Regions from separate parts of the Shewanella sp. SM69 genome, predicted to be linked through region 2. Evidence: predicted binding sites of a transcription regulator. Region 2 holds the regulator's gene; each other region holds the start of a gene.
What was found. The regulator LexA, encoded in region 2, represses DNA repair genes until DNA is damaged. The targets are predictions, from matches to a motif close to TACTGTATNNNNATACAGTA.
Positions count from the first base shown of each region.

Region 1 (4,955 bases), on a different contig from region 2:
GCCCTGTTCGTCCATTTTGGCAATCGAGTCAACATAGGCATCGTATCTGTGGAAACCCTCAGGATTTAAATACACTTTGTTGGTGATTTCTGAGACTGAGAACAGCTTCTCTGGTCCTTTAAGTGGGCTAACTTTACGGGTTAATTCACCCTGAGCTAGGTTATCCACGAATACCACAAATTGGCGGACGAGATCTTGCTGCACTAACGAAGAACTCAGCACATTGTTATTGATCATGGCGAGGGCTTTTTGTTGCACAAATGCATCACTTTCAGCCAGCACAGGCACAGGTTCTACGACAACTTCAGGCTCTGCCACTGCAGTGGTTTCAGTGCTATTGGTGTTCGTTTCTGTAACGGCAGGCGTCGTCTCTGTGGTTTCAGGCTCTGGCGTACTTTCGAGCGTCATAGGTTCAGATGGCGGTGTTTCAGGCAATACAATAGGGGCGTTAGGAATGAGTTTAGGTGAGTCAGAATCACCGCTGTAGTAATAATATCCTCCGGCAGAAAGTAGCACGACGAGCACTATCGCAAAAAGCGCAAAGCGATTGCTGCTAGAAGAAGTCTCTTGAGGTGTTATTCTATCATCTTGATTAACTTGCATTTTACATCCTTCGCTTGAGTGTCAAGGTAACTTGGTGAATACATGCAGCTAACATTAAAGTGCAAGAGCGGGCTATTTGAAGGCCGCAGGTTCATTTTGCAAGTTTCCATGCGCTTGTCTATAGCGCTTAGCTGAACATAAACAATTTATTTCGAGTAAAGGCAGATGTTACGCCTCGTTCTTTACCCTTTAATATTTACGGCTTAAGCCTGCACATAGTGCTGTCTGTGCCCGAGCCAACGTAAAATAATTGCATCGACTTTTTCGGGAGCTTGCGCCATTACATGGCTCGCTAATTTCTGAATGTGTGGGATCAAAGCTTGATCGCGCACCAGATCGGCAATTTTGAGCTCAGCCAGTCCCGTCTGCTTAGTGCCAAGCACTTCACCCGGACCACGAATTTCTAAATCTTTCTGCGCTATGATGAAACCATCATTGCTTTGTCTGAGTACACTCAGTCTTTGGGTGGCGGTATGGCTCAACGGCGCCTTGTAGAGTAACACACAATGGCTTGCGATGGCGCCTCGACCGACTCGTCCGCGCAGTTGATGTAGTTGTGCTAGACCTAAACGTTCAGGGTTTTCAATGATCATCAGGCTGGCATTGGGCACGTCGACGCCCACTTCAATCACGGTTGTCGCTACCAGTAGATGAATAATGCCTGCCTTAAAGTCGGCCATGATTTGCTGTTTCTCGGCGCTCTTTAATCTGCCATGCACTAGGCCAATATTGAGCTCGGGCAGGGCGAGGCGCAGTTCTTCGGCTGTGTCTTCGGCGGCTTGGCATTCGAGTACTTCGGATTCTTCAATCAGAGTACATACCCAATAGGCCTGACGTTGGTCGCTAATGACAGCGTTGCGGACCCGTTCAAGCACTTCGTTACGGCGTAAATCAGCAATCGCCACAGTGGTCACTGGAGTTCGCCCCGGCGGCAGCTCATCGATAATGGACGTGTCGAGATCTGCATAGGCCGTCATCGCCAGCGTGCGGGGAATGGGTGTGGCTGTCATGATCAATTGATGCGGGTGGAAACCTTGGCTCACGCCCTTTTCCCGCAGGCCTAAGCGTTGGTGTACGCCGAATCTGTGTTGCTCATCGATAATAATTAACGCGAGTTTGCTAAAGACCACATGCTGCTGGAAGATGGCATGGGTCCCAATCACCATCTGGGCTGCGCCAGATTCAATATCCGCAAGGGATTGGGTTCTGGCCTTGCCTTTAAGTTTTCCCGCCAGCCAACCTACCTTAAGTCCGAGTGGCTCAAACCAAGCGGCAAAGTTAGTTGCATGTTGCTCGGCCAATAACTCGGTCGGTGCCATCATGGCAACTTGATAACCGTTTTCAATCGCTTGTAATGCCGCCATCGCCGCGACTAAGGTTTTGCCCGAGCCAACATCCCCTTGCACTAAGCGCATCATAGGGTGCGGTTTTTCTAAATCTTTGCCTATATCAGCCACGACTCTTTGCTGGGCGCCAGTCGGCTTAAAGGGCAAAGCCGCGAGGAAGGGATTGAGCAACTGTCCCGTGGCCTGCATGGTGACAGCGGCATCTAAATTACTGCGCTGCCTTAGGCGTAACATGCTGAGATTGTGGGCGAGTAATTCTTCCTGCACGAGTCGTTGCTGGGCAGGGTGTTGACCTAGCTCTAAATCGAACTGAGAGATCCCCGCAGGCGGGCGATGTAGCGTCTGCAGCGCTTGTTTAAGGCTGATGTTGTTAGGTTGCAATTGTGGTGGCAGCAGCTCAGTTAAGCCACCCTCTTCCAGCAATACCAAGGCTTGCTCCGTCAGCTTTAACCAACTCGCCTGTTTTAAGCCCTCAGTCGTGGGATAAATCGGCGTTAGGGTATCACTCAGGTGAACATCTTCACCGGGATACACCACTTTATATTCTGGATGCACTATCTCAGCTTGATGACTACCACGGCGCACTTCACCATAGGCGCGGATCATCAAACCATTTTGCATGGCATTACGCTGAGCAACGGAAAAGTTAAAGAAGCGCAGGCTTAAGCTGCCCGTATCGTCGCGCACATTGCAGACCAGCATGCGCTTGCGGCCTTGGATGATTTGTGTCGATTGGATTTCAGCTTCTATAGTGCCGTAACCGCCTAGGCTGAGGGCGGCAATGGGATAGATTTGGGTTCTGTCTTCGTAGCGCAGGGGTAAGTGAAACAGCAGATCTTGTACTGTTGTGATGCCGAGCTTTGCGAGTTTCTCCGCGACCTTTTTGGCGACGCCTTTGAGGTCGGTGATCGGAACAAGATCCAATTGCTGCAAGTCGTTAGCACTCAATCACTGTGAATTTATACATATATTAACAGAGAATAAGCGTAAGGCAATCTCAAGGGGAATTAGGGTGTTATCAAATTTTGTTTGGAAGCATAGCTAATATCCTTCTGTGGCCTTAAGACCACAAAATTGTTGATAAGATATCGTTAGGCTGAAAGCGTGGTTAACTGTGAGTGTTATTACAACCAGCCTTTTTGCTTGGCAATGCGGGCTGCATCGATTCGATTACTGGCATTGAGTTTGGCTATGGCTTCTGAGAGGTAGTTGCGAACAGTCCCTTCGGCGATAAAAAGAGTTTCGGCGATGTCGGAGGTGGATTTGCCTTCGCTAGCGAGACGAAGAGCGCGGCGTTCTTTGTCGTTGAGCGGGTCGACATCGCCAATCGCCATCATGGCAAGTTCAGGATCGATCACTCGTTTTCCCGCCATCACTTGTTGAATCGCGTTGACTAAGGTTTCCGAGGGCGCATCTTTAAGCAGAAAGCCGCCCACACCCGCTTCGATGGCACGTTTAATATAGCCCGCACGGCCGAAGGTGGTAATGACCACAACCTTAGTTTGGCTATGTTGCTCCTTTAACCATGTGGCCAGCTCTAAGCCTGTGCGGCCGGGCATTTCGATATCCGTTAGCAAGAGATCAAAGCTTTGCTGTTTGAGTAAGCTTAGAGCTTCGTCACCGTCACTCGCTTGGGTGATACTAAAACCCCCTGCAAGCGTAAGGAGTGCGGCGAGTGCTCCTCGCACCATAGCTTGATCTTCCGCCAATAAAATCTTCATTAATGTGTTGCTCCCTGCAAAGGTAAACTGACGGTAAAGGTATATCCCTGTTCGAGATTATAGCTCAAGCTGCCGCCTAAACTGTCGAGACGCTCGCGTATACCAGTGAGGCCATTACCTTCTATAAAAGGTTTGGCCGCGGCATTGTCTTTGACTTCTAGCAGCAGGCGGTCTGATTGCTTAGAAAAGTGGATAGAGCATTCACTTGCACCGCTATGGCGAAGAATATTATTAATGAGTTCGGTGAGGATCAAACTCAGTTGGCTTTCTGTGCTTGCACCTAGCTTGGGTAGCTCACCACTGAGCTCGACACTTAAGCCTTTATCCCTTAAGGATTTACAAAGCTGCGTCACGCAACTCTCTAGGCCCTTGTGTTTGTAGTCTGACACTGTGTGGCGGATCTGGCTTAAACTTTCCCTCGCAATTTGTCCTAGCTCAGTCAATTGGGTTGATGCGAGTTCATATTCTTGTTTTGCGATTAGCTTTTCGGCTAGCTCAGCCTTAAGGGCGATGGAAGATAGGCTATGCCCCATAATGTCGTGTAGATCCCGCGCGATACGTTCACGCTCAAGCATAGTGGCCAAGGTGGTAATTTCTTGGGCACTTTGCTGTTCTTTCAATTTATGCCGATAACGTCTGCGTTCGGCGACACCAAACATGCCCACGCCGAGCACTAATCCCGAGCCGTAAAGCGGAAAGTAGTAACTGTTAAAGTGGTAAATCTCATTGAGGGCAAACAGCAGGCCGATGAGGGCTGCAATAGCCAACAGACAGGTCCGGAGAGGATAAAAAAAGCCAATGAAGAAAGCGGCAAAGGTAAATAGCGAGATAGAGCCTGGGTTGATTGGTGTGATCGCTATTGCTATGGCCACCATAATGAGAATGGGCAGATAGGCGCTACGGCTATTGCACTTATAGGTCCAAAAATAACTGGCAATAAAAGGGATTAACACGGCAAAACTGAGGGCGATTTTCCAGCTTGGATAGGGATTAATGGCAAGTGGGATCAGATAAAACACTAAGTTTATCAAATACACCCAAGCAAGTTTTCGTTCGAGCTGAAGGGGAGTGCTTATCATGATGCCTCTGTGTCACTGAGTTGGTTGTTGAATGCCCACCGATGGCATCTGTTTTAATTTATTCTTTTTAGGGATTGGCGCTATCGTCAGCGCCATAGATCCCCGTTAACAACTTTGTCTATTTTGCACTTAATTGCTGATTTTGTTGAAGCAAAAATTTTGCCCAACCATAATCTGCTTGTACTTTGATCGCTTGTTGCCAATCT
Region 1 covers NZ_JAKKRV010000017.1:19,437-24,391, forward strand. Annotated here, with positions in the region: gene L5M37_RS19120 (DUF3014 domain-containing protein) at 1-603, opposite strand, end outside; gene recG (ATP-dependent DNA helicase RecG) at 807-2,882, opposite strand; gene L5M37_RS19130 (response regulator transcription factor) at 3,074-3,670, opposite strand; gene L5M37_RS19135 (sensor histidine kinase) at 3,670-4,749, opposite strand; gene L5M37_RS19140 (hypothetical protein) at 4,868-4,955, opposite strand, start outside.
Region 1: recG (ATP-dependent DNA helicase RecG) is a predicted target of LexA. The motif match lies at 2,899-2,918, and genes of this name have one in related genera.

Region 2 (4,955 bases):
GTTGCTGTGGGCTAAGCTGTTTGCCAAATGCCTGCATAGCCGTGCCCGTTTTGCCGTGCATCACAATATCGATGTGATTGGCGACTGGTCCAATGGCGATAGCACTACCCACTAGCGCGGGGAAGGCGGGTGGTATTCCTGCACCTGTCACTTGATGGCAGGCAGCACAGAAGGTCGCGTAGACAGTTTGACCTTCGGCCATGAGGGCGTCATGGCTGAGTGTGGGGAGGCTTGCGGGATCGATTGCAGCTGAGACGTCTGCAGGTGCGGGTGTCGGAGTTGTACTGCTTGGTACCGCGGCGGATGTTTGTGCAGAATTGCCGTTCATGTACTCGTTGACGTCTTTGGCTTGCACTGCATCGCCAGTATTATTGCCCCAAGCATTACGCTCGTAGGTAGTCACTGCCGCGATTTCTTGTGCAGTCAATTGCTTACTAAACGCTTGCATGGCTGTACCCGTTTTACCGTTGAGCACAATTTCAAGGTGGCCGCTGAGCGGTCCCGTTGCAATCGGGCTACCTTTAAGGTGCGGAAATACGCCTTGCAACCCTTCGCCATTGGGCTGGTGGCAGGCTGCGCAGTGCCCGAGGTAAACTTGTTCACCTTGAGTCATCAACTCTTCTTTACTTAGGGTTTGTGATAAAGCGGCTTGAGCGGCTTCAGCCGCAGCACCTGCGGCTTGTTTCTGCTCTGTGACCCAAGCCTCAAACTCGGCTTCGGGTAACGCTTGTACTACGATAGGCATAAAACCATGGTCTTTACCGCAGAGCTCGGCGCATTGACCACGGTAAATGCCGGGTTTGTCGATGCGAGTCCAGGCCTCATTGATAAATCCTGGATTGGCATCTTTCTTAATGGCAAAGGCGGGTACCCACCAAGAATGGATGACATCCTCTGAAGTCATCAGAAAGCGGATTTTGCGGTTTATTGGTAGAACGAGCGGTTTATCGACTTCCAATAGATAGTTTTCACCCTTGGTTTCGGTGCCTTCGATTTGTGCTCTGGGTGTTGTCAGTATGCTATAAAAATCAATATCTTGATCGAAATAGCTGTAATGCCATTTCCATTGGGACCCCGTAACTTTTACGGTGAGATCGGCGTTGCTGGGATCTTCCATTGCGATTAAAGTTTTTGTCGCTGGAATCGCCATTAAGATCAAAATGATAAATGGCAGAATCGTCCAAGCGATTTCAACTTTAGTGCTTTCGTGAAAGTGGGACGCGACAGCGCCTTTGGATTTTCTGTGGTTGATCATGGCGTAAATCATGACGCCAAAGACCACTAGGCCTATTGCGCAGCAGATATACAAAATGGTCATGTGCAAGTGATAAACCTTGCCACTGATCTCGGTCACGCCAGGGGTCATGTTGAACCGCATGTCCGCGGCGGTCAACGGTGGTGCGAAAAGCACCACGAGTAAACAATACAACAATTGCTTCACAAGACTTCTCCTCTGCCAATTGCGAATAGCAACTACAAAGAAGAGCAACACAGTAAGTCTCAACTCTATGCAAACTCTTCAGTTCCCAAAAAAGCTTTTTTGACTTCAACGTGCGTTGGCGGCTGTTACTTTTAATCAAGTATTGTTACTGCTGGTAATTAGCCACGCTGGCACATACTGCTGAAATAAATCTGTTCTCTATTTTTAGTGGCGCTTCGAGTTCGATAAATACTCGATTCATTGACCACGGAAGGTGATATATCATCACCGACTTAACCAACCATACTTGCTGTTTAAATATTGATCAAGATCACTTATTTATCTAATTATCTGAAAAATTGCCAAAAAAAAGCCTCACATTCATAGGTGAGGCGGCTTTCAAGGTAAAAATTAAATGAATATTTAGTGTACAGCGCTAAAAAAAGATTGCTGACCGAAGAGATTGCCTTGCTCAATGCGTACGTCGGCATGTAAGTGACTGTTTACGTCTTCAAGCACTATGCCCATAGCTCGGGCACTTTTAGCCACGATTTGTAGGCGTCGATTATCCCGCGCATCCAATGATTGAGTCCAAGTAATGACTGCACTGGACGTACCACTTGTCAGGGCTTTTTCCATTGCCCACAGGGTTTCGACTTCATCTTTAGCATGTACCAGCAAAACTCTATCCATACGCACACCTGCGCTGGCGAGCATTTGCTTGTAGCCAATACTTGGAGGGTTGATGAGCACTAACCAACGGCCCTGTTGGCTTAACTGAGCGAGTTGTGCACTCAGATGAATTAATTCTTGGCGACCTTGAGTCTTAGTTGGCATGCAGGCGATGGGCGCATGGTGCCAGTCATAGTCAGCATCACGGACTTCATCGAGCCACAGGCCCGGATGGCGGGGGGCATTGCCAAGTAGTTTATTCATAGCCAATCTCCATTACGGATCACACCGACGGCGAGTCCTTCAATTGTTAAACTTTGGAAGCCTAAATCCACTTTAATCGGGGAGTAATCTTCATTTTCGGCATGTAGATAGACTACATTACCTTTTTTTTCGAAACGTTTAACAGTGACATCGTCATCGACTCTAGCGACAACCACTTGACCATTTCTAGCTTGTTCTACTTTATGAACTGCCAGCAAATCACCTTCGAGAATGCCGATATTTTTCATGCTGTCGCCTTTTACTCGCAGTAAAAAATCGGCGGCGGGATGGAACATGCTTGGGTCGACTTGGTAGTACTGTTCAACATGTTCTTGGGCGAGGATAGGTTCACCTGCGGCCACTTGGCCGATGAGCGGTAAACCTGTTTCAGTCAAATCTTCGATTTCCGCAGGCAGACGAATGCCCCGAGATGTGCCAGGCATGATCTCAATGCAGCCCTTTTTCGCCAACGCTTTAAGGTGTTCTTCAGCCGCATTGGCGCTCTTAAAACCTAAACGGGTTGCGATTTCTGCCCGAGTGGGTGGCATGCCAGTATCGGCAATATTTCGTTTAATTAGCTCTAATATTTCAGCTTGGCGTGGCGTCAAAGGTCTCATGGTGTTTCCTGTTTTTCTATACAGTTACTGTTAGTATATACAGTATTATTTGCAGCGCAAGTATTAACCACTTTTTAGCTATGTTGGAGAGAATTAGCGAATATTGCCCATAGTCTGGTATTCTATCGGGCTAGTAAACGCACTTAATTGCATAAGAATAATGCCTAAACACGACTCTCTTTGGTTGAAATCATTACGTTGGATCCAAAAACACTTAGTGCACACTATTGTGGTGCCTCAGGATCCCTTTGCCGATCTGAATCTGGATGCTTCCAGACCCCTTGTTTATGTGATGAAAACAGAATCCCTCAGTGACATCGCTGCTTTGAGCGAAATAACGGCTAAGTTAGGCTTACCAAGCCCTTATGAGCCTCTAGTGGCTAATGGTGTGACTGCGCCTCGGGTTGTCTGTCTTCAAGGACGTAAGCCACTATTTGGCGAACGTGCTGGTAATGAGCCTTTCCTCGAATGCTTTATGCGTTTGTTAGCCGTGCATAAGGAACGTCCTGAATTGGATATTCAACTGGTGCCCGTGAGCTTGTATTGGGGTCGCACGCCAGGGAAAGAAGACGACACTATGAAGGCGGCCGTATTTGAGCGGGAAAACCCGACTTGGTTGCGCAAGTGCTTGATGATTCTGTTCTTAGGTCGACATAACTTCGTGCAGTTTTCGAATGCCGTATCCCTGCGTTACATGGCTGACGAACATGGCACCGACATGGGGATTGCCCATAAGTTAGCACGGGTTGCGCGCGTGCATTTCCGTCGTCAACGTAAGGTAATGACAGGGCCTGTGCTGCCAAACCGCCAAGCACTGTTTCATTCGTTGCTCAAATCTGAGTCGCTGCGCAAAGCGATTCAAGAAGAAGCCGCCAGTAAAAAGATTTCTGAGACCCAAGCGCGCGAGACGGCTATTGAGTACCTCGATGAAATCGCTGCCGATTACTCAGACAGTTTAGTGCGCATTGCCGAGCGTTTCTTAACTTGGCTGTGGAACAAGCTTTACAGCGGGATCAACATTAAAGGCGCCGAGCAAGTTCGGCAGTTGCACCATGATGGCCACGAGATTGTTTATGTGCCTTGCCATCGCAGCCACATGGATTACCTGCTGTTATCGTATATTTTGTATTATCAAGGCATGGTTCCGCCGCACATTGCTGCTGGCATCAACCTCAATTTCTGGCCCGCGGGACCTATGTTCCGTCGCGGTGGTGCCTTCTTCATCCGCCGTAGTTTTAATGGTAACAAGCTGTACACCGCAGTATTTCGTGAGTATTTAGATCAGCTGTTTGCTAAAGGTTATTCGGTGGAATACTTCTCCGAAGGTGGCCGTTCACGTACTGGCCGTCTGTTGGCGCCGAAAACTGGCATGATCGCCATGACGATGAACAGCGTACTGCGCGGTATTGAACGTCCTGTCACACTTGTGCCTGTGTATTTAGGCTATGACCATGTGATGGAAGTAGCGACTTACCATAAAGAGTTAAGCGGTAAGAAAAAGAAAAAAGAATCTGTGTGGCAGGTGTTCGGTGCCATTCGTAAATTAGGTAATTTCGGCCAAGGTTATGTGAATTTTGGCGAGCCTATTACCCTGCAAAATTTCTTAAATGAGCGTGCGCCAAACTGGCGTGCTGAGTTGGCCGATGATCCCGAGCAGAAACCAAGTTGGTTAACGCCAGCGGTAAACGTGCTGGCTAATCGGGTGATGACGCGTATCAATGATGCCGCAGCCGCGAGTTCTGTGACTTTGACTAGCTTAGTTTTACTGGCGACAGATCAAAACGCCTTAGAACGTAGTCTGCTGGAGCGTCAGCTTGATTTGTATCTGACCCTACTCAAAAAAGTGCCTTACACTTCTTATACATCTGTTGCCGAAGGTGATGGTAAGCATTTAGTGCAGCAAGGTTTAGAGCTGAACAAGTTTGTTGTTAGTGCCGATCCTTTAGGGGAAATAGTGTCTATCGAAGCGAGTCAGGCTGTGT
Region 2 covers NZ_JAKKRV010000016.1:36,126-41,080, forward strand. Annotated here, with positions in the region: gene coxB (cytochrome c oxidase subunit II) at 1-1,441, opposite strand, end outside; gene L5M37_RS18640 (cell division inhibitor SulA) at 1,844-2,356, opposite strand; gene lexA (transcriptional repressor LexA) at 2,353-2,973, opposite strand; gene plsB (glycerol-3-phosphate 1-O-acyltransferase PlsB) at 3,134-4,955, shown strand, end outside.

Region 3 (4,955 bases), on a different contig from region 2:
GACTCCGGCAATGCCGGTATAAAGCGCCGCACCGTCAGGGCCCTGAACATTATACAGTCCTGTAATAAGCAGCATGAAACCAGTTGCAGAGCAAACGAATAAGGTGTCGATATACACAGAAAAAGCTTGAACTAACCCTTGTTTGGCTGGATGGCTTACCGCCGCTGCAGATGAGGCGTGTGGCGCTGTACCTTGACCCGCTTCGTTGGAGTAAATCCCCCGCTTTACCCCCCACATGATGGCTAAGCCTAAAATGGCACCAAAACCCGCATCAAAGCCAAAGGCACTTTTGATAATTAACCATAAAATACCCGGTAGCTGGCCAATATTTAGCGCTATGATGACACAAGCCACTATGATGTAACCCAGTGCCATAAAGGGGACGACGGCACTGGCAAAGTGAGCGATACGTTTTACACCGCCAAAAATGATAAAGCCAAGAAGCATAGCCAGTATGGCTGCAGTCACATTAGGATCTATGTTGAAAGCGGTTTTTAAACTTGAACCAATCGAGTTAGCTTGTACGCCCGGCAGCAGGATCCCGCAAGCAAATATGGTCGCAATTGCAAATACCCATGCATACCATTTCATGCCTAAGCCTTTTTCAATATAAAAAGCAGGCCCACCACGATACTCGCCATTGATTTTTTCTTTATAGACTTGACCTAAGGTCGATTCAACGAAGGCGGAGCTGGCACCGAGAAAGGCAACCATCCACATCCAAAATAAAGCGCCAGGACCACCAAAGGTGATTGCTGTGGCAACCCCTGCAATATTACCTGTACCGACTCGGCCCGCTAATGTCATCGCGAGTGCTTGAAAAGACGACACTCCCGCATCAGTACTCTTACCATCAAACATCAGGCGGATCATTTCTGGCAGATGGCGCAGCTGCAAAAATCGAGTGCGAAGGGAGAAATAGAGCCCGACACCTAGGCAAAGAAAAATAAGTGCAGGGCTCCAAATTACACTATTGATCGCGTTGACAATCTCATTCATAGACTCCGATTCCTTTATTGTGTTGTTTTAGCAGAGTTTTTAGTTTTACGGTTATTCAACAGATGTTGAGTTAGGACATTCACTTTTGATTAAGACATTTTTTGTAAATATCCAAGATACTCAACATAACTATTTTTTAGGGAGCTTCATAGTTAAAGTGTTAAATATTTGAAACCAATGTGTTTTGAAATTGAGTTTTAGCATGGGTAAATAGAGCGGAGGGGCGAGTTAACTCGAAATACGGTAGTGATTTATTATGAATGTCAGTTATCCCATTACCCAAAGTAGCATCCACACGCCGAATAAGCTGCTTAAGCTATGGCGCGTGATTTGATGGCTGAGTAATAGAGATAAACTCACAGCAATAGGAATGACGAGAATGAATCCCCATGCTAACGGCATATCGATGATTTTCATTTGTCCCAGCCAGGTACTGGTGAGCATGCTTATTGCGAGTAACATTAAGCTATGGAATATCAATAACTGATTGAATCTTAATATTAATGCTGGTGTTATTGTCATAGCCTGTCGCGCATTTATTGCAAACTGTCTCATAGTCACTCCTTAGTTATTTAGTGTATCTTATGCCTTGTTGAGAATCATTCGCAATTGAATTTACACTTAAGCTTTTACATTTAAGCTCGGTTTACTACAGAAATTTGCACTCAACTGGCGTTTGGGCTAAATTATACTGTAATTATATCCAGTACTTGGTGTTTGTATGATTCTCTATATCGCAGAAAAACCTAGCCTAGGGCGGGCCATTGCCGATGTATTGCCTAAACCCCATAAAAAAGGCGATGGATTTATCGAAGCCGCCAATGGCGATTGTGTGTCTTGGTGCGTTGGTCACTTGCTCGAGCAAGCAGAACCTGATGCCTATAATCCCGAATTTAAGTCTTGGAAATTCGAGCATTTGCCAATAGTGCCAGACAAGTGGCAACTAAAACCTAAGGCTGCGACCCGCAGCCAACTCACAGTGCTAAAACGATTAGTCAAACAAGCCAACACGCTGGTTAACGCGGGCGATCCCGACCGCGAAGGGCAGTTACTCGTGGATGAAGTGATTGCCTATCTTGGCGTGACGGGGGACAAGCTACATCAAACCCAGCGTTTACTGATCAGTGACTTAAACCCACAAGCTGTAAAACGGGCTCTAACGCAGCTACGCAGTAATCGCGAGTTTATTCCTTTATCCACATCGGCCTTAGCCCGCAGTCGTGCCGATTGGCTCTATGGCATGAATATGACGCGTGCGTACACCATCCAAGGTAAAAAGGTCGGTTATCAAGGCGTGTTATCCGTCGGCCGAGTACAAACGCCATTGCTTGGGCTAGTGGTGCGCCGTGATGAAGAGATTGCCCACTTTCAATCTAAGCCTTTTTATGAAGTACTGGCGCATTTGGCGACCGAGAAGCAAGAAACCTTCAGCGCCAAGTGGCAACCTAGCGAAGCTTGTCAGCCTTATATGGATGAAGAAGGACGAGTGTTAGTGAGAGGGTTAGCGCAAAATGTGGTGAGTCGCATCAGTGATAAACCCGCCTTAGTCACTCAATTAGTGGCTAAGGACAAGAAACAGAATCCACCATTGCCCTACAGCTTATCCGCGTTGCAAATTGATGCGGCGAAACGGTTTGGCATGAGTGCTAAGGATGTGCTCGATACCTGCCAGAGTTTGTATGAACGCCATAAACTCATTACTTACCCACGCTCCGACAGTCGTTATTTACCCGTTGAGCAACATAACCTTGCGCCTTCGGTACTTAAGGCGATAAGTGACGGTGCTGCTGAGTTATTGCAAGGTGCTGATGCACCCGATCCCCGTCTTAAATCTAAAGCATGGGATGATAAAAAAGTGGACGCCCATCACGCAATCGTCCCCACAGAGAAGACGGCTAACTTATCTAGCTTGAGTCAGCGTGAGAGGCAGTTATATCTTCATGTTGCTCGCCAGTACTTAGCCCAGTTTTATCCGGCTTATTGTTACAGTGAAACCACAGTGCAAGTGACAATCGAGGGTGGCTTATTTAATACCAAGGCGCGTCAGGATAAATCCCTCGGCTGGAAGCAACTCTTTGCCCGCCAAGAGCCAAATGGCAGTAAGGCGAGTGGCAACAAGTCGACGGAAGAAAGCGCAGGTAAGGACGATGAGGAGAATGACGAGTTTATTGGCCAATTACCGCCTTTGAAATTGGGACAGGCTTTGCATTGTACTCGTGGCGAATTGTTGGAGAAAAATACTCAACCACCAAAGGCCTTTACCGATGCCACTTTACTCGGAGCTATGACGGGTATTAGCCGTTATGTGACCGATCCTGAGATCCGTAAAATTCTTAAAGAAACCGACGGATTAGGTACAGAGGCTACCCGTGCAGGTATTATCGAATTGTTGTTCAAACGCGGTTTTTTACAACGCTTAGGTAAATCTATTGTCTCGACAGACGTGGGGAAAGGATTGATTAACAGCTTGCCCGCGAGTGCGACTACGCCGGATATGACAGCGCTTTGGGAAGCGAGCCTGAACGGCATTTGCCATAAAGAAACCTCTTATCAAGCCTTTATGCAGCCACTGCTCGGCACCTTATCCACGCTTATCCAGAATGCAGGCGCACAACTGCCAACCGCGCTTAATGGTTTACAAGGCCAAGGTTATCGTAAAACGGCAAGTAATAAATCCGGTTATCGTAAGTCGCCTTACCGCAAAGCCTCGAGCTCGGCAAAACGGGCAGGCACTGCAAGTACAGCTAAAAGCAGTGTGAAGAAGTCAGTGGCTAGTGCTGGCGCAAGGAGTCGAACACGCAAAGTGGCTACAGAGGCTTAATAGTCACGAGTGCGTTGTGATTCTGTTGTAGGGGATATTCGACCTTAAGCTATAACGCTTTCACAGCACTGAATTTGGGCAAAAAAAGAGTAAACCAAAACGGTTTACTCATACGGAAATAGGTCGTTAAAGCTTGCCAAAATCACTCAACTGATGAGGAGCAGGCATATAATCTCAGCATTAACTTAATTAGCCCTTAAAGCTCATATTTATCTTAGGGTGTCGCCTCGGTTTAAGCTGATGAGCTTATCTAGTATGCGTTCTCCATCCATGCGGATGCCGTTGTGCTCATATTCTGATGTTAACCAATACTTTAGCCTGCCAACTTGTTTTGTGGTTTCTAAACTGTATAGCATCTCTACAAACATATCTTCACTGTAAATGGCCGCTGCAACAGGGACTCGGTTTTGTGCCAGTTGCTCTAGATTGTAAAGTGTTGGCCAATCTGATTTATGGGCAAGGATTTCTGCCGCGGCTTTAAGCGGCACTAAGTGACTAAATTGGTCAAACATCCATGGGTATATCATCTCACCTGTGAATAAAAACGGTTTACCTTGTTGATAGTTAAAGGCGGGGAATTGCTGTCTAACCCTGTGTGCCGACCATTGTGAAGCTGAGTGTTGGCAGTAAATGGCCTCATGCAACAGGGCAAAAATTGGGTTAGTGTTGTAATCGAGCATTTGACCGAAATGATTTAAAAATAACGGATTAACGACTGTCCCTGAAGCCGTGTTGATCAAGGCTTGCTCAAGTAAATAATAAACCGATTCAGGCCCTTGCTCCATTCCGATATTAATACCCAGCAACTGCAGCATTTCAACCGTGAGGCGTTCACCCGTTGCCAAATACACTTCATTTTCAAGTAAATGTTTTGCTAACCGAGTGACGAGATGTTGAGCATCGTGGAAGCGTTGGAAAAATTGTTTATTCTTCGCCAGTACGCGTTGATAAGTCGCAAGATAGACGTCGTCGCTGCTACGGGTTAATGATGGTATGCCACCCGTGATATAGGCTTCACTGACGCCTTGAGGGGCGGCGCTTAAATAATGTAACACGCAAAATCCCCCAAAACTTTGGCCGAGAATCGCCCACTTATCGGCGGGACAAAGCTGGGCACGAATCGTTTCGGCATCAC
Region 3 covers NZ_JAKKRV010000007.1:97,377-102,331, reverse strand. Annotated here, with positions in the region: gene L5M37_RS11455 (alanine/glycine:cation symporter family protein) at 1-999, opposite strand, end outside; gene L5M37_RS11450 (hypothetical protein) at 1,267-1,554, opposite strand; gene L5M37_RS11445 (DNA topoisomerase III) at 1,721-3,820, shown strand; gene L5M37_RS11440 (alpha/beta hydrolase) at 4,030-4,955, opposite strand, start outside.
Region 3: L5M37_RS11445 (DNA topoisomerase III) is a predicted target of LexA. The motif match lies at 1,689-1,708, and genes of this name have one in related genera.